Regions from separate parts of the Nitrospira marina genome, predicted to be linked through region 1. Evidence: riboswitches for the same ligand, from Rfam matches in the RefSeq annotation. Region 1 holds a riboswitch; each other region holds the start of a gene.
What was found. A riboswitch is a leader RNA that binds a small molecule or an ion and turns the genes downstream of it on or off. The one in region 1 is predicted to bind cyclic di-GMP.
Positions count from the first base shown of each region.

Region 2: it holds a riboswitch for cyclic di-GMP, as region 1 does, so the genes downstream of both, LX98_RS15045 (Flp family type IVb pilin) here and LX98_RS18540 (Ig-like domain-containing protein) in region 1, are expected to answer to the same signal.
Region 3: it holds a riboswitch for cyclic di-GMP, as region 1 does, so the genes downstream of both, LX98_RS14450 (fibronectin type III domain-containing protein) here and LX98_RS18540 (Ig-like domain-containing protein) in region 1, are expected to answer to the same signal.

Region 1 is NZ_JCANTH010000001.1:4,296,088-4,303,567, reverse strand. It holds gene leuC (3-isopropylmalate dehydratase large subunit) at 1-1,146, shown strand, start outside; gene leuD (3-isopropylmalate dehydratase small subunit) at 1,216-1,851, shown strand; gene LX98_RS18545 (cation:proton antiporter domain-containing protein) at 2,098-4,089, shown strand; cyclic di-GMP riboswitch class I at 4,647-4,723, shown strand; gene LX98_RS18540 (Ig-like domain-containing protein) at 4,778-7,258, shown strand.
Region 2 is NZ_JCANTH010000001.1:3,518,509-3,525,988, forward strand. It holds gene LX98_RS15015 (secretin GspD/PilQ domain-containing protein) at 1-1,076, opposite strand, end outside; gene cpaB (Flp pilus assembly protein CpaB) at 1,123-1,965, opposite strand; gene LX98_RS15025 (prepilin peptidase) at 2,145-2,672, opposite strand; gene LX98_RS15030 (TadG family pilus assembly protein) at 3,786-4,895, opposite strand; gene LX98_RS15035 (TadE/TadG family type IV pilus assembly protein) at 4,946-5,371, opposite strand; gene LX98_RS15040 (Flp family type IVb pilin) at 5,702-5,905, opposite strand; gene LX98_RS15045 (Flp family type IVb pilin) at 6,027-6,197, opposite strand; cyclic di-GMP riboswitch class I at 6,293-6,373, opposite strand; gene LX98_RS15050 (hypothetical protein) at 6,917-7,480, shown strand, end outside.
Region 3 is NZ_JCANTH010000001.1:3,386,964-3,394,443, forward strand. It holds gene LX98_RS14445 (outer membrane beta-barrel protein) at 1-1,020, opposite strand, end outside; gene LX98_RS14450 (fibronectin type III domain-containing protein) at 1,668-2,069, opposite strand; cyclic di-GMP riboswitch class I at 2,146-2,235, opposite strand; gene LX98_RS14455 (hypothetical protein) at 2,872-3,126, opposite strand; gene LX98_RS14460 (FG-GAP-like repeat-containing protein) at 3,453-5,339, opposite strand; gene LX98_RS14465 (hypothetical protein) at 5,366-5,743, opposite strand; gene LX98_RS14470 (c-type heme family protein) at 7,414-7,480, shown strand, end outside.

The DNA.
Region 1 (7,480 bases):
GAAGGCAACTGTGCAGAATTCGGCATAACCTATTATGGGATGGAAGATATTCGGCAAGGCATTGTTCATGTGATCGGACCTGAGCAAGGGTTGACGCTACCGGGGATGACAATTGTGTGTGGAGATTCTCATACCTCCACTCATGGGGCATTTGGCGCCTTGGCGTTTGGCATTGGGACATCGGAGGTCGAGCATGTGCTGGCGACCCAATGTTTGGTCCAGAAACGACCAAAAACTATGGAAATTCGTGTGGAGGGTGCGCTTCCTGACTATTGTTCTTCCAAAGATGTGATTCTGGCGATTATCGGACAAATTGGTATTGGTGGTGGAAACGGCTTTGTCGTGGAGTATACGGGTTCGGTGATCCGATCGTTTTCAATGGAGGGACGGATGACCCTTTGTAACATGTCTATTGAAGCGGGAGCCCGCGCTGGTCTTGTCAGTCCAGACGAATCGACGGTCGCTTACGTGAAGAGCCGACCCCTCAGTCCGAAAGGAGCGCTGTTTCAACAGGCGAAGTCGGATTGGCTGAATTTGAAAACCGACCCTGGAGCCAGGTTTGATAAGGTTGTTGAGCTGCGAGGGGAAGATGTTTCTCCTCAAGTGACTTGGGGGACCAATCCGGGAATGGTGACGGATGTGAATGGCCATGTGCCCGATCCTGGATCCATTGCGGATGAAAAATTGCGGATGGCCACAGAACGGGCCTTGGCGTATATGGGGTTGCCAGCTGGCATCCCTATATGTGACATACGGGTCGATCGAGTCTTCATCGGGTCCTGCACAAACTCACGAATTGAGGATTTGCGGGTGGCAGCTCGATATGTCAAAGGAAAGCGCGTCGCTCAAAGCGTCAAGGCTATGGTGGTCCCAGGATCAGGGTTAGTCAAACACCAAGCGGAAGAGGAAGGGTTGGATCGGATTTTTCGTGAAGCGGGTTTTGAATGGCGGGAACCGGGGTGCAGTATGTGCCTCGCCATGAATGCGGACGTGCTCACACCGGGAGAACGATGCGCCTCAACCAGTAATCGAAACTTCGAGGGACGTCAGGGTAAGGGCGGACGGACGCACTTAGTCTCCCCTGCCATGGCTGCTGCTGCTGCGGTTGAAGGACATTTTGTGGATATTCGTGATTGGAAGATGTGAGGTTATTAAGGGAATTCTTTTGTCTTCAGGATGGCTATTCCTTCCTCTAGCATAACACGGGAGATAGATATGCAAGCCTTTACTATATTGACGGGAACGGTCGCTCCGTTAAATCGTGGAAATGTCGATACGGATCAAATCATCCCGAAGCAATATTTGAAAACGATCCATCGCACCGGCCTCAAAGAGGGATTGTTTGCCGATTGGCGGCGGCGGGCAGATGGGTCTCCGGATCCTGATTTTTTTGTCAACCAACCGCGCTATCAAGAGTCCACGATTCTGCTGACCCGTGAAAATTTCGGGTGTGGATCCTCAAGGGAACATGCTCCATGGGCCTTGTTGGACTATGGCATTCGTTGTATTCTGGCTCCGAGTTTTGCCGATATTTTCTACAATAATTGTTTCCAGAATGGGATTCTCCCCGTCGAGCTTCCAGGAGAAGACATCCAAACATTATTTGACCGAGTAGCCCATACCGACCAATATCGTGTCACAGTCGACTTGGCTCAGCAGGTGGTTACCCTTCCTGAAGGGGAGAAGTATTCGTTCACCTTGGATCCATTTCGCAAGGATTGCTTGTTAAAGGGATTAGACGGAATTGGGCTCACGCTTCAACACGAATCTGCCATTACCGCTTATGAAAAACGCAGGGCTCAGGAGGCTCCCTGGCTTTTTCAGGATTTTTCGCCTTCAGACCGCTTGTGAAATTCTTTTGATCTTCTCAACTAATCGGGATGGGCCTGGAAGGACGCATCTCGATTCTCCTTCCGATCCTAAACGAACGAGCATTGGCCCACGTCTGTTGAATGGGGCGCAGCGCATGGTAGACATTATTCTCAATCCGAGGGATGATGGGTTCTTGAGATCATCCCCGTCTCCTTTATCCTGTTCCTGTTCATTGCTGGAAATACCCTGAATGGGAGTCATTGCCCAGGGCCGCACCTCCGAAAGATGAGTGAAGTCCACATCCTACGGGATGTCCTCATTATTTTTTCTATTTCTGTTCTGGTTGTTTTTGTTTTTCAAAAACTCCGGCTACCGGCAGTTGCGGGATTTTTAGTTTCTGGCACCTTAGTGGGGCCTTACGGCCTGAACCTCATTTCAGATCTACACCAAGTCGAAACTCTCGCCGAAATCGGTGTGGTGTTGTTGTTATTTACCATAGGCTTGGAAACTTCTCTTTCGCGCATACGGGCTTCCAGAAGGCTCTTATGGGTTGGAGGTCCACTGCAAATTTTAAGCATGCTGAGTGCTGTAGCACTTGGGGGCTGGTTTCTGGGTCGATCATGGGAAGAATCGGTCTTCTGGGGTCTGTTGTTGTCGTTGAGCAGCACCGCCATTGTCCTCAAGATTCTAGGGGATCGAGGGGAAATGGATGCGTTGCATGGGCAAGCGACCATGGCGATTCTTATTTTTCAGGATCTAGCCGTCGTGGCTATGATTTTACTGACTCCGGTACTGGGAACGGGTTCCCAAGGGGAAACAGGGGTCATTGTCGAAACGCTCGTGAAATCCGTTATGGTTGTGGGATTGATCGTGTTGGCTGCTCGGGTTTTTGTCCCTCATGTTCTTCATCTAATTGTGGGGACTCGAAGTCGAGAGTTATTCCTCCTGTCGATTATTGTATTGGGGCTGGGAACGGCTTGGTTGACCTCCCTCGCCGGATTGTCATTGGCTCTTGGCGCATTTATCGCGGGGCTAGTGATTTCTGAATCGGAATATAGTCATCAAGCACTGGCCGAAGTCATTCCTTTTCGGGATAGTTTTAATAGTTTATTTTTTGTCTCAGTGGGGATGTTAATGAATCCCTCGGTCATCGCCGAATTTCCCATTCTGGTGATGGGATTGTTGGTGCTTGTTGTGTTAGGCAAGTTCCTTACAGGAACCGGAGCGGTATTCCTTGCTGGAGCTCCCGTTTCTTCTGCTTTGTTAACGGGGGTGGCATTAGCGCAGGTTGGAGAATTTGCCTTTATCCTCGCGCGGGTGGGTCAGGGAGAGGGATTATTGGACACGCAAGCCTATAATATATTTCTTGCAGTATCGGTGTTGTCCATGACAATTACCCCATTTTTGATTCAATGGGCTCCCCGCCTAGCTAGACGCGCCGAGGCCCTTGACCGCCTGAAACATTGGTTTCCTCGACGTCAGGTCAATGCGCAAAGTACCAAGATTAAGGTCAAAGACCATGTCATTATCGTGGGTTATGGCTTAAATGGCCGGAATCTTGCCAGGGTTTTAAGTGATATGGAGATTCCATTTGTGGTTCTGGACGTCAATCCTGATGTCGTGCAGGCTGATCAAAAAGGACGGGGCATCATGCTCTATGGGGATGGGACGAATCCCAGAGTGTTGACTCAAGCCGGAATCTTATTGGCACGAGTACTCGTGGTGGCTACCTCTGATCCTTTTGGCGCGCGCCGAATTGTTCAACAAGCACGACAACTAAATCCCACTCTTCATATTGTCGTACGAACACGCTATTTAAAGGAATTGCAAGATCTTCAAGAACTAGGAGCCAATGATGTCGTGCCGGAAGAATTCGAAACATCAATTGAGATTTTTGCCTTGGTTCTTCGTACCTATCAGACGCCGAAGGACAGAATTCAAGATAAAGTTGAACAAATTCGTCGGGAGGGGTATCTCCTACTCCGGAGAGGGGAGCTCCCTGAGTTAGCTCACCATCTGCGTGCTGGAACGTTGGCTGATGTGCAAGTCGATACCTGTCGGGTGGAAAACGATTCTCCCGTGCTGGGGAAACCATTGACGCAGTTGCATATCCATGGACGGACGGGCGCTTCGGTGATTGCGATTACACGGGATGGCGTGACGCAATCCAATCCATCTCGCGATACGATTCTAGAGCCAGGTGATGTCCTCGTCCTTCTTGGTGCCCGTGAGCAAATCCGTAAGGCCATCGCCCTGCTTGTGGATGTCAAAATGTGAAAGGCTTGGTCTTGCTTAGGCCTATTTGGACGGCGGGTAAGCCCTTATGGTCGATTCCTCCACAAAATCGTTCCACCCGATGACCATGGCTATTCTTCTTCAGGTGTAGAACGTGGCTGGCGTGAACGTCTTATGTTCTTGGAATCAGGCTTGCCTGCCATGAGAGCTCCATGCTGGAGATAGCTGAATCCCAGATGGGTTCTTGTGAAGGGGATGCGATGCCGGCTGAGCTTTCGCTGAAGGAATGCGTCGCGAACGGGTCTTTTCGTGTTCCAAACAGGAGGGTTTCGTCAAGCAAGGTTCGGGTCTTCATGCCTTGCGCACGTCTCAAGGATGGTGAAGAAGACCCGACAACCGTGCCGGTCAAGAACGATCATGATTAGGCGGCAAGTGCCAGAAGAATTCTCTAACCTTCCCTGCCTGGTTGATGCCTAAAGGCTTTTGGGGATCCACCGATAAAAGCCCGTGAAGTAATTGGTCACGTGTCTCCTCACTCAAAAGCGAGTTTGGATCATTCGAAAGAAGATGGCATAACACAACGTAAACTAGTGGCCTCTTTCCGATAAAGGCAAACCCATTGTGAAGTGGGGACGCAAAGCCACGGGTCAGAATTTCTGATAGCCGGGTTACCGAAGAAAGAGAGACGTGCGGGAATGGGGCCTCTGTATGTGTGCGAAGGAGGTATCCCATGTCCGATGGTCGTGCGGCGAGTCGTCTAAAAAGGTGTCTAGCGTGGTGTATCCTTGGCAGTTGCCTCCTTTTTCTCCCGCAGGGGGCACAAGCCGCGACCAGTGATTCGGCCACCCTCCAATGGACCGCCAATCAAGAGGCCAATTTAGCGGGATATCGGATCTATCGAGGAACCAACCCCGGGGTTTATGGGGTTCCCACGACGGTCGGGAAGATCACGACCCATCAATATACCAACTTACCCACGGACAAAACGCACTATTTTACGATTACGGCTTTCGATGCCTCGGGCAATGAAAGTCTTCCCTCCCCCGAGGTGAAAAAATATATCGCACCGTCCTCCCCCTCTTCCGGTTCTTCTAGTCCGCCGCCGTCCTCCTCGCTCAGTATTTCGAATCTGACCGTTGCCAGTGGAGCCACGTACCTGGTGTCCGCCGTCGGCCTCCAAGCCGGGGGGACGGTGTATCGCGACCGCGCCTATACCTTTACCACGGTCCCTACGAGTGTGCAGGGCGCGGCCTATATCCAAACGGCTAATAATGATAAAGCGGCCACGGCAGCGGCTTTCCTCCGCTTTACGGTGAATCAACCGGTGTCCGTCTCGGTAGCTTATGACGTGCGGCTCACGCCAAAACCGTCGTGGTTGAGCAGCTTTACCGATACGGGCAAGAATCTGGTGACCTCGGATACGACCTTCCGCCTCTATGCTCGGGCTTTCCCCGCCGGGACGATCACTCTCGGGGGTAATGCCGGTGGGGGGAGTGGCAGTATGTATTCCGTCATCGTTCAACCAGCGAAGGGCCCCGCTCCCGATATCACCCCTCCCACGGTAGCTCTGGTTGGCATGCAAAATGGGAAGTCCCTGAGTGGCACCGTTACTGTATCGGCCATCGCCACAGATAATATTGGAGTGGTGGGTGTACAATTCCGACTCAATGGGATCAACCTGGGGGCGGAAGATACGACACTCCCCTTCTCACAAAAATGGAACACGACTGGAGTGGCTCCCGGTCAATATACCTTGACGGCGATTGCCCGCGATGCGGCGGGCAATACCACAAGCTCAGCTCCGGTTACCGGAACCGTCGCCAATCCAACTACGCCACCAACAACTATTTCCACAACCAATCCAACCACGGGCCCATTAGCTATTACCAACCTGACCGTCGCTAGTGGGGCAGCGTATGGCGTGTCCGCAGCGAGCCTTCGCGTCGGAGGGACGGTGTATCGCGACCGCGCCTACACATTTACCACGGTCCCTACGAATGTGCAGGGCGCGGCCTATATCCAAACGGCCAATAATGATAAAGCGGCCACGACGGCGGCCTTCCTCCGCTTTACGGTGAATCAACCGGTGTCCGTCACGGTGGCCTATGACGTGCGGCTGACTCCGAAACCGTCGTGGCTGAGCAGCTTTACCGATACAGGCAAGAATCTGGTGACCTCGGATACGACCCTCCACCTCTTTGTTCGGGCCTTTCCGGCCGGAACGATCACTCTCGGGGGCAATGCCAGCGGGAAGAGCGGCAGCATGTATTCCGTCATCGTTCAACCCTCAGCCCCGGTTACCACCACTGTTACCAATCCGACCACGGGCCCATTAGCTATTACCAACCTGACCGTCGCTAGTGGGGCAGCGTATGGCGTGTCCGCAGCGAGCCTTCGCGTCGGAGGGACGGTGTATCGCGACCGCGCCTACACATTTACCACGGTCCCTACGAATGTGCAGGGCGCGGCTTATATCCAAACGGCCAATAATGATAAAGCGGCCACGACGGCGGCCTTCCTCCGCTTTACGGTGAATCAACCGGTGTCCGTCACGGTGGCCTATGACGTGCGGCTCACGCCAAAACCGTCGTGGTTGAGCAGCTTTACCGATACAGGCAAGAATCTGGTGACCTCGGATACGACCCTCCACCTCTTTGTTCGGGCCTTTCCGGCCGGAACGATCACTCTCGGGGGCAATGCCAGCGGGAAGAGCGGCAGCATGTATTCTGTCATCGTTCAACCCTCAGCCCCGGTTACCACCACTGTTACCAATCCGACCACGGGCCCATTAGCTATTACCAACCTGACCGTCGCTAGTGGGGCAGCGTATGGCGTGTCCGCAGCGAGCCTTCGCGTCGGAGGGACGGTGTATCGCGACCGCGCCTACACATTTACCACGGTCCCTACGAATGTGCAGGGCGCGGCTTATATCCAAACGGCCAATAATGATAAAGCGGCCACGACGGCGGCCTTCCTCCGCTTTACGGTGAATCAACCGGTGTCCGTCACGGTGGCCTATGACGTGCGGCTGACTCCGAAACCGTCGTGGCTGAGCAGCTTTACCGATACAGGCAAGAATCTGGTGACCTCGGATACGACCCTCCACCTCTTTGTTCGGGCCTTTCCGGCCGGAACGATCACTCTCGGGGGCAATGCCAGCGGGAAGAGCGGCAGCATGTATTCCGTCATCGTCCAACCTCTGGTCCAATGATGTTGTGTTGGAAGAATTCGATCCTTAAATTGAGCTTTTTCCACTGGTTTTCCGCACTTATCCGACGCCGAAGGCCATGATCCAAAATTTGAAACCCGGGTGGGTCCTGTGAAGGGGATGCGATGCCGGCTGAGCTTTCGCTGAAGGAATGCGTCGCGAACGGGTCTTTTCGTGTTCCAAACAAAAGGGTTTCGTCAAGCAAGGTTTGGGTCTTCATGCCTT
Region 2 (7,480 bases), 780 kb from region 1:
AAAGCGGGAATCTGAAATCCTTGTATGACAATACCATTGGCAAAATCTAATTCTGACACCTCAGGGTTCACAATCACTGAGATACGACCCTCAGAAAGAACAGTAGGGGTAAATTTCAATCCAACACCGTACTCTTTAAATTTCACCGTCACCTGGCCAAGTTGTTGCGGAATTGGAATTGGATATTCTCCCCCAACCAGGAATTCGGCGGCTTGTCCACTCTCGGCAATCAACGTCGGTTCGGCCAAGGTTTTCGAGAGAGAATGTTCCTTCAGCAGGTCTAAGAAGAGGGTCCATAAATCATCACCAATCCCGAATCCTAAAATGAGGTTCGAGGCCAGGGTTCTCACACTCGGAAACTCCAGTGTTGTAGTTTGTGAGGATTGGGCATGTGCAAATGGGTCGAAGGCATCAACCGTGGACAAATCATTAATGAGTCCAATGGAAAAATCACGGTGATTTTTTTGAGCCCGTTTGAAATTGACTCCGAGACGCTTCATCAGCCCGCGCTGCATTTCCGCGACTTTGACTTCCATCATCACCTGTTGCACCCCACCTACCTGAATCAGATTAATAATTTTATTCGGGGCATAGGGCTCGGCCAGGGTGAGGGCTTTGGCCAAGGACTCCATATTGGTGACATTGCCGGCCAGAGTAATATGTTCATGACTGTTCATCACTTGAATGCCGGGCTCATGAGGCAACATCGTATAAAGCTGCTCCTTCAAGCGAGTCACATCGGGAGAAACTTGGACTTGAAAAACATTTGCCACCTGACCATCTTGCCCCCATAGGGTCAAGGTCGTGGTCCCGACTTCAATCCCGGTCAGATAAATTTGCTTACTGGAGAGCACAATTTGATCCGCCACTTTAGGATTGGCGACCGACGCACGTTTAAACGCCGTCTCCCGTTCAACAATTTTTGATTCCCCGACCGTGAGTCGTAGGTTTTGAGGCTCATTGACGTGGATCGCCTGAGTGGTGAGACCTTCCCCCAAGGCTCCCGTGTAGCCCACAAGGACCAGGCCTAGAGCCAACACCATGCTCCTGAATGGAAAACCGTGAGTCTGATTCATATCCTTACCTTTCCTAACGATCATCGCGTCACTCTCGACGACCCTCTTAAAATTTCATCGTTTTTCGCGCTGTCCCCTGGATCACCTCAACTTGCTCTTTCGGCTTTCCCCCTCTAGGCGGCGGCGGAATGAGTTGGTGGGAACGCATCAAATCCTTAAAGTCGGCACCTTTGGTTTTCTTCACCTCAGGATTCAGTGGACTCCGTAAGGCCAATCGTAACTTCCCACCATTTTCGGCCATGGCCAACCTTTCGGCTTCCTCCAAGGACACCTCCAGCGTAATGACTTTTACGGGAGTGGGCTTTTCCTCCCCAGCCGATCGTTCCATTTGCGTATCGATGGCCAACACGAGTGTGTTCTCCAGGACGACCTTGGTTACTTCCTCTTTCGCACCGCCATTACCTTTCTTTTTAGCTCTGGGATCCTCAAAGGTCGCCATCACATCGACGCGATCACCTGGCTGCACAAAACCCGGAAGCCCGACCACTTCATTCACTTTTACGGCCATCGCCCGTTTATTGGGATCCATGACCGCGGATACTCCGCCCGTTTTCACATCAATAGGAGCCAATTTCGATTCTAATATGGGCTCATTTTTTTTCAGATTCGTCAGCACTACTCGACCATTTAAGGAAGCCGTATCCTTAAAGTGTCCCACGGGGACGCCTTCTTCAGGGTACATCATCACTCGAACGGCTTTTTCACCAAGTGGGGTCCCCCAGGGGATATCGGCACTGGCCACTGCGACACTCACACCCTCCATCACCACTTCGGGGGCATCGACTTCGATCATCCGTTGTCCCTGTAGCCACCGATACACCATGACGGTGGTCACCAGGGCAATAATCATCGCAATTCCTAAAAATACGAGTGGCCGTTTTTGTCCCATGAGACTTCCTCCCCCTTCTTCACCAAATCCAGAACAAAATTTTTATTCATGTTTATCAATCCTGAGGTTTCAATTTGTCTACCTCTGCATATCGGATGGCAAATGCCATTCTTAATAGACAACGAAAAGAATCTTCGCTGATTGCTCATTTTCGACTCGTAGACCTACACAAACACGAGTTACAACACATCATAATAGAACAACGTTTTGGCGATCACGGTTCCCAGTCCTAAAACGAGGGCATACCGTAACTTAGGTTCGTTGGGAAATGGTGCATCAGAAACCGGCATCGTCCTGGTCACCTTAAGGGTTGACAGAAGGAGAAACATCCGATCCCAGGCATGGCGCATGCCACCCTGATTGGACAATAGAGCCAGGCTATACAGCCCACCCAACATGGCTGCAAATGCAAAGGCAAAGACCACCTGTCCCGGACCCAGGATTGTTCCAATGGCTCCAAGCAATTTCACATCTCCGGCGCCCATCCCCCCTTTTAAATAAAAAAATATCAAGCAGACCAACCCCATGATCAGACCTCCGAGACCGAATAGGAAGCCGTCCCAACCATACTCCAGACTATTCACTCCAATTCCAAAGACTGCCAGCGACCCCGTCAGCCAATTGGGAATCCGCCCTTCCCGAACATCAATGACCGCTGCCACCACTAAACCTATCGCTAATCCAAATAATGGAAGAAAGGTCTCCATAATCAATGAACCCTAATTTAGGTTTCTATCAGGTCATCTACTGTAACGAGAAGAGTGACTCATGGACGGGATATGTCGCTTTTCATTCATGTTAGAAGCATTGAAGAACCACGATTACACAAACAGTTCCTGTTTCGGTCAGTTTCCCGACTTTCTGAAGGTTTGTGCCCGAAAGGTATCCATAAACCCTAGGAGAGTTGAATTTCATTTATTAAAACTTTGATTTCACGTTTCAGACATTGAACGAACACGTAAGGTCTCAGTGATGCTCTCACACCCGGACCTATATACCTCATTGCCTGTCCGCCCTTTTCCCGACAGTTTCTGAAACATGGAACTCAGTCATTTTCTTTTGTGTTGAACGGAGGGAAAGGATGTTGAACAACCACGTCGTGAATTTTTGACACGTTTTCTTTTGTGTGTGAAATAACAAAGTCCTTCCCTAGTCATACTCGACTTTGATCCTTTAGAATCCATCTTGTTTTCCTCCATAAACTTTCCTTCTCGTCATTCTCACGGTCACTCAACGGGAAGCACTCTCCCTTACGTCAGACGGGCGCCTTTCTTGCATCGCTCAACCCTCTCCATTCCCTTCGCCGGTGATTACCGAGGATCCATCAGAAGTGGGGTAAAATAGGCTCCGATTACAAATGTCGTGGCTGATGGGAGCAGATGAATTCCCGATTAACGATGTCGGGAAATAACGACACAGAATGTTGAGTATTAAGCGAGGGGTCAGGAATTGAATTGGAAAGAGTCACACTCTGAGTTCTTTCTCACCACTTTCAGTTTTTTCCCGGGCAATAATGCGGCAAAAGAGATTCATCGACTCTGCGAGTAGGAATGCCCACATAAGCGAGAATGATGGGAAGGATAGAGACTTTGACGTTGTAATTTTCTCGTGACCAACAAGTGAACGACAATGAGTTTTCCGCCAGATGATTTTTCAGGAAGGATGCGCATGTGGCATACATGCGGAGACTCACGGTTTGACTCTTGAAAAGCATGGAGAAGGGTACCCAAAAAACCTCGGTCGGCCGGCCTTGCCTTCTCCGGTCACGGGGACACAAGTACCTGAGAGCCCCTCTCAGGCTCCCCTCTATTCACCGATCATCACAACACTAATCTTGGATATACCGATAAGGGCTGAAGCGCCCCAGCCCCCCCACCAGCCTGGTTGGGATTTGGCGTTCCATCAAAGAAACCATCACATTTCACTTCCGCTTGAATATCCTTTTTCTTGACGTTTGTCACCACCGCTTTAGCATACCCCACGATGGTGATAGAACCACTGGGATTACTACAAGACCCTCCATCTTGATATACGGGTAGATTGATATCCCATTCATACCGTCCATTATCACTATTCCATTGTTTCTTCGCATCCCAGAGATCGATCAGATTGGGAAAAGCGGAGGCCACTTCTCCGCCGGTAAAGGAAAATTGAGTCTGCCCCGGTATAATCCCTGGACTTTGATAACTTCCATCATTTAACCCATCAATAGTATTACGGAGTGTATTCGCATTGGCCGGGTTCTGATCAAAAACGTGCCATCCCGCACAGCCATTCGGCCCAGTCGGAGAAAATTGGATACCCCCATCGCAGTTAGCAACTCCGTTGAACCAGTTAGTGGAAATTGCAAACGGCACATCGGCCACTCCCGGTGGGACAGGTCCTCCTGAAGTTCCCAATGCGGCAATCGAACTGGTCGAAATATTCATGGTACTCACACCCAGCATACCTGCAAAAAATGTCGGCATCGCACCATTTGCCGCACCATCACGTCGGACAGTCGCGCGAATGGCATTCGGCCGGTTCACCGTCGGGTTGAACGTCTGCGCATTGAAATCCCATATGCCAAACTCAACATCTCCCTGCGAAAGAGACAAGTTACTGACATCTGAAGCACTGTTGGCGAATGCCGCAGCTGTCGCCTGAGCAGTTACTTGTGATTGTTCATTGCCAGTGAGTGCCCGCCCCATGTCCTGCTGCTCAGCGATGGGCAAGGTAAGATAAGTCACACCCAATTGTCTCGCAGCGGCCAGCGCGGCGGCATCCGAGGCATTGTGCAATTCATTTTGTGTGAGTAAGGCATGCCCGACATCAATCGTCACACCTGCCATGATGCCCATTGTGACCGCCATAAATGCCCCGTTAATAGCCGCAATGCCCCGTTGATTCAAGAGCGGTGAGACAATGGACCATCGTTGTTTTTTCCACATATTTGTTTCTCCGTCACATTGAAGATTTGAACAAGACATTCCACCTCGCCTTATTCCATCATCATGGTTACAGAGGCTTGTAGGTTAGGAGTCGAAATCGCAGGAATGAGTTTATCGATGACAAAATAATTCCAGGGGATGGTAGACACCACATTTAACGGCTGTCCCTGTGGGCTTCCGACCCCATTTACCACCACCGAGAGCCCTGATGGATCCACCCCTCCCGCATCAAGAGAAGCCGTGATGGCTGCTTCAATTTCTGCCTGGCCATTGCCCGAAGCAAATAATGTCCCCTGGCGCGCTCCCACACGGGTGGCATTCACCAAAACTTCCTTAAACCACAACATGCGCCCAAAATCGATCGCTCCAAATGCAAGTGACGCAAGAATCGGTAGAATGAGGGCAAACTCCACCGCCGTCGAGCCGCGCTCGGATTGTCTTAAACTGGGAAACCGTTGACTTGGACGTGTTTTCATAAAAACCGTGCCTCTCCCAGGCTAAATGGTTTTGAGGTAGCGACCAGACCGTGTCTCCCAATTACACTAACAGGCAGTTCAAAAGCGATCAGATCCCGCACCAGCCATTGTTAAGGGATCTACAAAGAGTTGAACAACTTAAATGTTGGGAAAACGCAGTCCCCAAGAGCACTGCTGACTGTCTCTCACAGGCAGCGTAGTATTTTTTAATAAGTTAGCCCCCAGCGAGGACGACAAGGTGTATAGGTAGGTCAATGAGGAGTGGGAGTGAGAAACTTTCCGATGGAAATCCCATCAACCTCGCTCACGGGAGGCATGACAAGTATCAATTTAGCTCCCCAACGCTCCGTTGATGATCCCCATGGCGTCCACATACATCGTATTGACCGCGTTTCCCAAGGCAGCCTGAGCCGTTAACACCGTGGCGCCAATAAGTGCGGCCATGAGGCCGTATTCAATAGCTGTCGCGCCCTCCTCATCCTGAAGAAAATGCTTTAACCAGTGATGATAGGGATTCAGGAGTATTGTCTGCATGATGCTGGCCTCCTCTATCATTTTATCTGAACTTCACTCATCACATTCCGCCGAAGCGCCGCCCCGACACGCTGTATCGGGAACGGCACTTCAACATACCTTTGCGGAAAGAAGCTTTTCCTTAGCTGGACGCTACATCACTAGAAATCTGGTTGAACGTATTGCTAAGCGTGGTCCCTACAGCCGTCACGGCCGTGACAATCACTGCGGCAATCAAAGCAGCCAACAAGCCGTACTCAATAGCAGTGGCTCCCTCTTCATCATTCACGAAACGCATTGCTTGGTTAACCATAGCGCATCTCCTTAACGGGCGAAGGTAAATACTTTCGTTACGCCAGACTGCCCGGAAAATTCTGACGCAAACGTTGCCCCTTGGCTCTCCGTGCCTTCGGCAACCCGGCTATCAGGGACCAACCCTGACCCGTGGTTTTGCGCCCACGCCTTTCGACGTGTTCGCCCTTATCGGGAAGGGGCACCCGACCGAACCCATGTTTCATGGTCATGATTAAATGTTCGTAGACCCAAGAAATTTTTCCATTTCGTTTTCTGTGGCTCTTCGTTTTCATGCTTCATTATCGACCTCCACAGGAAAAACTTGCCGAAGATTTTTGAAGAATATCTTTCAAATTGGTTCACAATAGGATGGGTTAACGGACTTTATTGATCAAGGAGGATAGTTTTTATAATACCTTCAAAATTCCCGGAGAGGCATTGCCAAAAAGCTGCGTCTTGCAGCGAACAACATTCAATGAACCTGCAATTCTCCTTTCCACCATCAGGAAGCGCTTGGCGTCTTACCAACTAGCGTTTCTTCAACTAGCAGACAGAATCGGTTTAAGGGTCCCAGAATAAAGACGAGTGTCATGATCTCTCTAGAGAATCCGCGAAAACCCTCAAGCGGAGAAAGCAAAGTCGCAAGGCCTGGGAATTTTAAGGTTCTTCCTGTTCAAACCGAACAACATGGGAAGTCGCATCTTTACTGAATGGCTTCAGAAGGTGACCTTTCCTTTTATGAATCAAAACCCATTTCATCATTTCCTTGAACTTCTCCAATCCGGGCAACAACCAAATGGAGGATTTCCCTATCACTCGGGAGAAAAGTCCAGACCCGATGCAACCGCTTGGGCTGTTTTGGCACTGTCTTCCTATGCCTTCCGTCATGAAAGCTGCAACCGGGGAAGAGCGTATTTAGCTTCCCAACAGGCGAACGACGGACGCGTGACCATTTCTCCCTCACACCCAGAAGCCTCTTGGCCAACACCTCTCGCCATCTTAGCTTGGGAAGGCGACTCCCAGTATCAAGAAACGCAATCACGCGCTGTGGACTATCTGATAGGGTTTACGGGACGACATTTTTCTAATCCCGTCTCATCAATTATTGGACACGACACCGCCATCCGGGGCTGGCCATGGATTGCTGACACCCACAGCTGGGTCGTACCCACGGCTCTCGCCGTCCTGGCCTTGCAGAAGGTGGGGTTAGGCACCCACCCTCGTGCCATAGCCGGGCAACAGATGCTTCTCAATCGTCAATTGCCCAGCGGTGGATGGAATTACGGAAGTACCACCGTCTTC
Region 3 (7,480 bases), 910 kb from region 1:
GAAAGTCTGCTGCTCCGATCCTAGGCTTAAGCCCTTTGCAAGGAGGTTTTGACCACGAGTTGATTCTTCAGAAATAGGCGCGTGGTCAAAATTTAAAACCTGGTACCCAATATTGAATTCTCCGGAAAACTGGCGGGTAGGTGCCATGCTGAAGCCTGTAAACGCCCCGTAACCGAAACTATTCTGCTGCTTATTAGTATTATAATCATTGTTCACTACTCGAACGCCAAGAAGAGCCCGGGTTGAGGGAGTTACCCTTACAAACACACTCAGATTGGCACCAGCCCGGCTCCGGTCACGCGGGGCAGCCTGCCCATTGTTGGTGTAATTTAAATCGTCAAAATTCGTGCGAAGACGAATACCAGCCTTTTGTCCCGTAAATTCAATCTGGCCTAAAAACTGATTCATATTCCATTTGGTAATATCCCTTTGTTGGGTATCCACTTCCGATCCTCTTGGGTCAAACCCTTCTAAATGGCCTCCCTGCAAATCTATTGCTAGACCACCAGGATAATTCAAGCTGACGTGGCCAAGAGCATCTTGGGCCAGGGCATTATTTTCAGTAAATTTTGCGTAGAGAAATTGGGCAGCACGATAGTCAAGAAGGACAGAATGCTTACCTCCGCCAAACGGCATGAACGCCTGAATTCCAGGCGCGATGGTCGTAAGAAAGTCACTTTTCGTATTTGTGTCTCTCTTAAACACATTGTCGGTATACACTTCCGATACGCCTACAAACGGGCGGAGTAGGACCGGACCGGCTTTGATACCATCCCCTAAACCATTTCCCGTCATATATTCACGAAAAAGCCCCCCCCGATTCTGAATAGGCCGATGAGACCCGGTAAAATAAAATAGTCCCATATCAGAAAAAGATTGAGCCTGTCCCCCGACCGGGGAAAATACCTCACAGACAACGAGAACACTCAGAATAACAGCAAATGGCCGTTTCCGCTCACGCATTGTGGCAAATGGGGAAAGACGCACCGCTCTTATTTTTCGCCATACGAAATTAATCATTACATCTACCTTATTATTTTCAATTCGATGGAAGTGCGGGGGGGTGGAGTCAGAAGAATACTCTATAGTTTTGGGCATGACCAACTCTTAGATATGGTGCCCTCATCAGTCTGTTAAGTCAATTGCAAGATGAGTTCCCTGATGAGGGATGGACCCTACCATAGGAACCCGCACAAGAAACAGTCCTTCTGGCTTCAGTATAAGTGAAGTATAAGGTTTTTTTCGTAAACTGTTTTTCTAGATGGGGATGAATACCAAAATTACAAGATAAAGTCGATCAAGGTGGGGAAAACAAATAAAACTCTACCGGAAGACTTCAGTGTTAGGTACAGGGATAATACAGGACTTCATGTAAATTTCTTGAGGTCAGTTACTAAAATCTCGACGGAGTGGGACTTGAGAAATGAGACTTCAGGTCATCGACCCTGTCCTCATATCCATTATTTAACGAACGCCGGAGAAGAATTCTTTATAAACAGGACATTTGCAGAACATCCTCGTTCTGCAAATGTCCTTAGAGGTAGGGAGACTTCATTATCACGGAGCCCGCTTCATAAATCCCGGGTGAAAACGGCTTACGACATTTCCGTTGATGCAACCCATCCAAATACAATCTATTTGTAACTATTTTTCCCAGAAAACGAATCTCAATAAACCTTTACATCCTTTGGAGGAGCAGGACGCGCATTAACGATAGGCAAGGTAACACTCACCTGATTTGAAAACGGGCTTTCAATTTTACGAGCCCGGTCGTAAGCTTTTACCGCAAAATAATAGGTTTGACCGGGAGTCAGGCTTGTCACCGTATAAATGGCCTGAGCTCCGACATCTTGAGTCTCCGAATAAGTGCCGCTTGAAGTCCCGTAGGCGACAATGAATCCACCATATTCTGCGGAAGGAGGATTCCAGGCTAGGGTGACTTCTCCCGCCAGTGCATTGGAGGAAAAAAGACAGAGAAAAAGAACAATGGTCCATAATGACCTAAATACGGATCGAAAGGAATGGGTATGGGGGTAGGTAATTTGAGAGAAACCTTGATCGTGTGACATACGAGATCTCCTTTATGCATGTGAGTCATGCCGAGCGAAGCCACTCCGCTCATAATCAAGGAGACTCTGTGGCTTGCCTGGCAACCTGGCAACCCTATCTCAAAATCCGAGACGTAGGCCCATAGCTTTGCGTCCCACCCTTTCAGATGGTTTGTTTTTTTCAGGATACAACCGTTTTTAGGTCTGGATGCTTCATCGGAATCTTTGTCAGATCCTTGAATCGTGGGAAAGAGAAATTCCAATTTCTCAAGAATCCAGGAAGACTGCCAAACCTTATTTACATTAAAACAAAGATAATTGTAGAAAAATGGATCCCATGGATCATGAATCAATCTTTTGCTTAAACAGACGCAATGTATTAACGAACCTCTAATCTGATGAACCTTCACCTGAAGCACAGGAAACCTGGGCAATTTCTCAAAGCCGCCTTGTCAGGAAAATCGACCTCACATGAGTCGGTCCCTAAGGAATCCGTAAAGTAACCCAATTTCTCTGCTCAGGAGGCCAACACGTGCGTTACGATGACTAAAATCAACAGGTCTGTTTATGTTCTCCCCCGTGATTTAATCAAAATCAAGTTTGCGGGCGAGATAAACGCTCTCAAAGAGAGGGCAGGGGATCACTGCTAACGCATCATTGTGATCAGAAGTGCCATCAAGTATTTAACCGGAGGGGACTCGCAATCTACCGCATCGGTGAGTTTCAAACGCCCTGTATTCCTCTTTTTTTTGTTGAGGGGGAATGCAGATAATGCTTTAAAACCTGGTGAATAACTAAACTCAGTGCTATGTAAGGTAGGTTCTTACCATCCAACCAATTGCGAAAACACAAGATAGATCCAGGCGGCACCAAAGATATATGTGATTTCTTTTTCACCAATCCGTTCATAAAACAGACGATACCCCAGAATCGGCACGATGGCTAAGATCAGGGCAGAAAAAAAATGCCCAACCACATCGCCTATGATGGCCCCAATCTCGGAATGCCCAGGTACCGCAAGCAAGATGCTGCCCGCAAGCATAGCTGCCCACCACCATTTCATATTGGCCGTCAGCATATCCATGCTCACATATAAGGGAAAAGGTTTGTCATCACCAGATCATGCCTTCCTAATTGGACTAATTTCAAACTGCTCGAATTTATTTCACCTCTTAAAAGCGGTGCACAATAACTTCCCATTAGAAAAAAAAGGAAATTCCAGCATCAGCGTGACAACTAAGACAACGACCGGTGCTCTTAATCCCCAACCATCTCTTAGACGCCCGGCAAATGCGCTCACATGCGTTTCGCACTTCACCTCGCTTGCATTAGAAGACAACCATTTAGACACATTCCTGAATGTTGGGTAGAACACAAGGTTGTAGATTTCTTTTTAAACCTTGCCTAATGTTGGATTTCCCAATTGATTGAGGTACTGCCCGGAAAGCCAATCGACATGACAGTGAGCCCATTCATCATCCACACCGCCACCGTACCCGTCTGCCTGTTACGCCAAATTATATCTGCGCGCCCATCCCCATTGACATCACTGGTGCTGGCAATCTCCCACCCCTGAGGCACCTCGCCAAAAAACCCCGGCGAACTGAGAGTCACCCCATTCATCAACCAAATTGCAACTTCCCCGTTACTCGTTTTACGCCAAACCAAGTCCCCCATCCCATCATCATTCACATCCCCCACCCCTGCAATCTGCCAATCCGTGGAGACCCCTCCGGTGAAACCTATTGACAGGACCGTGAGCCCTTGCATTAGCCACACTTCCACTACGCCGGTAAGGGTATTCCGCCATATAAGATCCGCTTTTCCATCGGCGTTCATATCTCCCGTTCCCGCTATTTGCCACTCCAACGGCACCGCACCCAAGTGACCGGAAGAGGCAATCGTGGAGCCGCTCATTAACCAAATCGTCACTTCCCCACTACTCGTGTTTCGCCAAACGAGGTCCGCCATCCCGTCGCCGTTGACATCACCCACACTCGCGATTTGCCAATCCATAGAGACACTACCCGGAAAACCCACCGACGTGACAGTGAGACCATTCATCAGCCACACCGCTACCGTTCCTGTATCGCTGCGACGCCAGATAACATCTGCTTTCCCATCCTCATTGACATCTCCAGTACCGGCAACCTGCCACTTCGACGACACCACGCCCAATGAACCGGAGGAAGCAATCGTAGAACCGTTCATCAACCAAATCGCAACAGCCCACGTACTTGTGTTGCGCCAGACGAGGTCTGCCTTCTCGTCCCCGTTGACATCATTCCGAGTTGGGAAACTCACGCCAGCTTCAAATATCCATCCTAAATCTTGCAACAGAGGTTGAGCTAACCCGAGATCATGAATGGCCCTTCCGGAAGCTATACCGGGCTCCATAAGTTGATCAGGCTGAATCGTGTTCGTGAAGTGAGACACCGATGAACCTAATTGAACCGGGTTTGGAGCGTACATCTGAACATGAGTATCTGTTCGCCCGGCCGTCAGGGCCCCGGAGCCGCCTTGAAGATTGACACCGACAAAATGAAGATTCGGGCTCGCCACATTTGCAAATTGCCTTTGGCTATCGGTCATTACGGGGTAATTGGCCGGACTGGCTCCATGAAGCTCCAACCAACGCATAAAAACATCATTGGTTCCTAAGAATTTCTCTCCGGTTTGCACATCAACCAGTGACAAAAAACCAAGGCCATGAATAATTTCATGAAGTACCACGGTAACAAAATCAAATTGTCCAGATGGGGGATTGGCATCCAGCCCAAAATACCAATTCGTGAAATTTGCACTGAAGGTGGCACTTATATCACTGGTAGTAAGATCCAGATCCTGTTCTGCAAGCTTATTGGCAAGAGATTGGACATACCAGGTATTCGCCACAGGAGCATTGGGAAAATTCCGATGGACGGTATTGGGGCCGGCCGATCCCAGTATTCCTGTTCCTAAGGAATCAATTCGAGCATCGACTCGAATGCCCACCGTGCTCACCAGCACCTGCGCTAAAATATTTGCCGCATACTCAAATGCTTTCAACCGTGCCTCCCCAAGGGTGGTGGCCGTATTTCCACCCACCGGTGTAAAAGGCGCAGGATCGTTAAATCCTTCCCCGGGGCTATCTTTATTCACAATAATAATGGTGGCACCGAAGGTCTCGGTCAAGGGGCCAAAGCAGCCAAAGAATAAGACGACCAGAAATCCAGACACGCAGAGGCCAAAGGGTATCGGTAACTGAGAAGGAGCGGGGTTTCCCAGTCTGGCGACTTTAGAATAATTCATGGATGAAAAGAGTCTTCCAACAAACTTCAGGGTTTCAATGGCTCTAAGACCTCAGGTTCATGATGATGAATCGCATGGTCCGCTCCGTCAGGCACCTTCAGGATTGACTGAAACCGGCCCTCAACATTCACCATTGCCCCCCCCCCCGCATCCCGAACATCCCGTAAGCCCTCCGTGCTCATACGACTCTCGGGTATCGAGCCCGAAGGAAGAGGTCGTAGCGTCCCATCCGGCTCTTCAATCCGCATTGGGGCTTTACCTGGTCGAGGGTTTCCCTGACGATGTTCAAGAGAAATCGCTTCCTCTTCTCCTCCAGATGTTTCAATAATGACCTCTGCTTTCAGGAGTGGGGCACTAATCAACATTATCCAAAGCATGACAGATACCGGCATCATCATTTTCATTGTATTTCCTCCTTTCAACAGTTCTATTTATTCTCTCTGAGAGAAAATTCGGCGGGAAGCCGATCAAAAAAGTTATTCTGCCTGCGATTTTCATTCAATCTACTATTCCCTTTCGTCCATGACAACTAAATAAGAAAAAACATGATGTTTCATTGAAAATGTATGCCATTTTTCCCGACAAGTTGTGTATGTAGTTATGTATGGGATGCAGGAGCGAGGGGAAATAGTATATCTCAAGAATTCCAACCACTCCATAGAAAGAATGTGTGCAAGGCTTGTGGAGGCCACAAATTTAGTCCTAAAGCAACGGATTCGGCCAATTGGATTCGCTTGAATTCATGAGGGGAAGGTAAGTCCAAAATTGGCTTGCCCTTATGATTCCGAATTTGGAGGATAAAAACTACCCATACACCATTTAAACGCAACCCTTTTTTATTCTCCTAACAAGCGAAAACGGGTCAATTGGTATTAAGGGATCCCAACAAAAGCATAGAATCCATCATTTTTTTTTGCTAGCCATTAAAAGTTCGAGGCAGGCAGGATTGAGAGTGAGTCCTATGTTGGGATGGTTGAATGCCTTCAAATGAGATAGCCGTTGAATTCCCATTTCTTCATTCTGATTGGACCTTTCTTTGTTGTCCAACGGGGGTTTGGAAAAAGAGAAGAGTTCCCTTTCTAAAGATGAAAGGAGCACCGTCTCGGTCAATTTGATTCCAATGACGGCAACGAATAGCAGGGTACATATGACTACGGTTTTTTATCGACCAGATTTTTTATGAACTTTAGGCGTGATGCGCATTTTCAAGAAGGGATGGCCATCCAGTCACATAACCTCTTCCCACATTCCTTCAGGCTATGTACCGTAGGGATTTTGGTGTGGAAAGATTAACAAGGGATAGAAATCGAGAAACATAAGCTTATCATGTGTTTAGGGGCGGAAATCGCCAGGACATCATAGACTTTTTTTAGGCAGGAAAATGCCCAAGAAAAAAGCATTTATCTTTTTCCAATCGTAGCCCACTTACGGGCGAACAAGAGCAACGCAAAGCACCGACCAGGTCCGCCTCGCATTCAACCATTAACTGTCTTACTACTGCTGCCACAAGTCGTCCCGTCCATCCAACTAAGTGTTAATTACGGCTTTGTTTTCGCCACTGATTTGGGTCATGAATTCAATACTGAACTTCGATCATACTTCCTTCCCATGAACCTGAATCTGACAGGTTTTTCCTGAATATCCCGATGACGCCCAATTATTAGGTAGTCGTCACGGGTAAGATCATATGGAATTGCTGTAGTCCCCGCGAGCCACCTATTTATGCCTTATGCCCCAAATGGGTTACCCCAGAATGACCGGCGTCTCCGTCTTCCCACTTTCCCTACTTCCTTTTCTGAGTTGAACAGATTTTCAGGTTCTTGTATTCTTTGGCGCATAACGTGAAGGAGGTCCCAAACAGCATCCTTTCAGCTTCATGGGAAAATTGCTTTTTCTCGTGTCCTCTACTTTTTCCTTGTGAACATTTTATGCTTCAAAGGATGATCCGGAAGTTGTCTCAAGAATTTTGCGATATCCTTATCCTTTAGGGAGAGACAGTATGAAACAGATGTCCCGTCGAGTTTTGAGAAGATGGGGTGCGTTCATGATCTGGTGTGTATGGATCAGTCCGGTGATGGCCCATGCCAATTCCGATATTGTGGAAACCGGTCGTCTTTTGGCCACATTGCTGGATGCAGGCC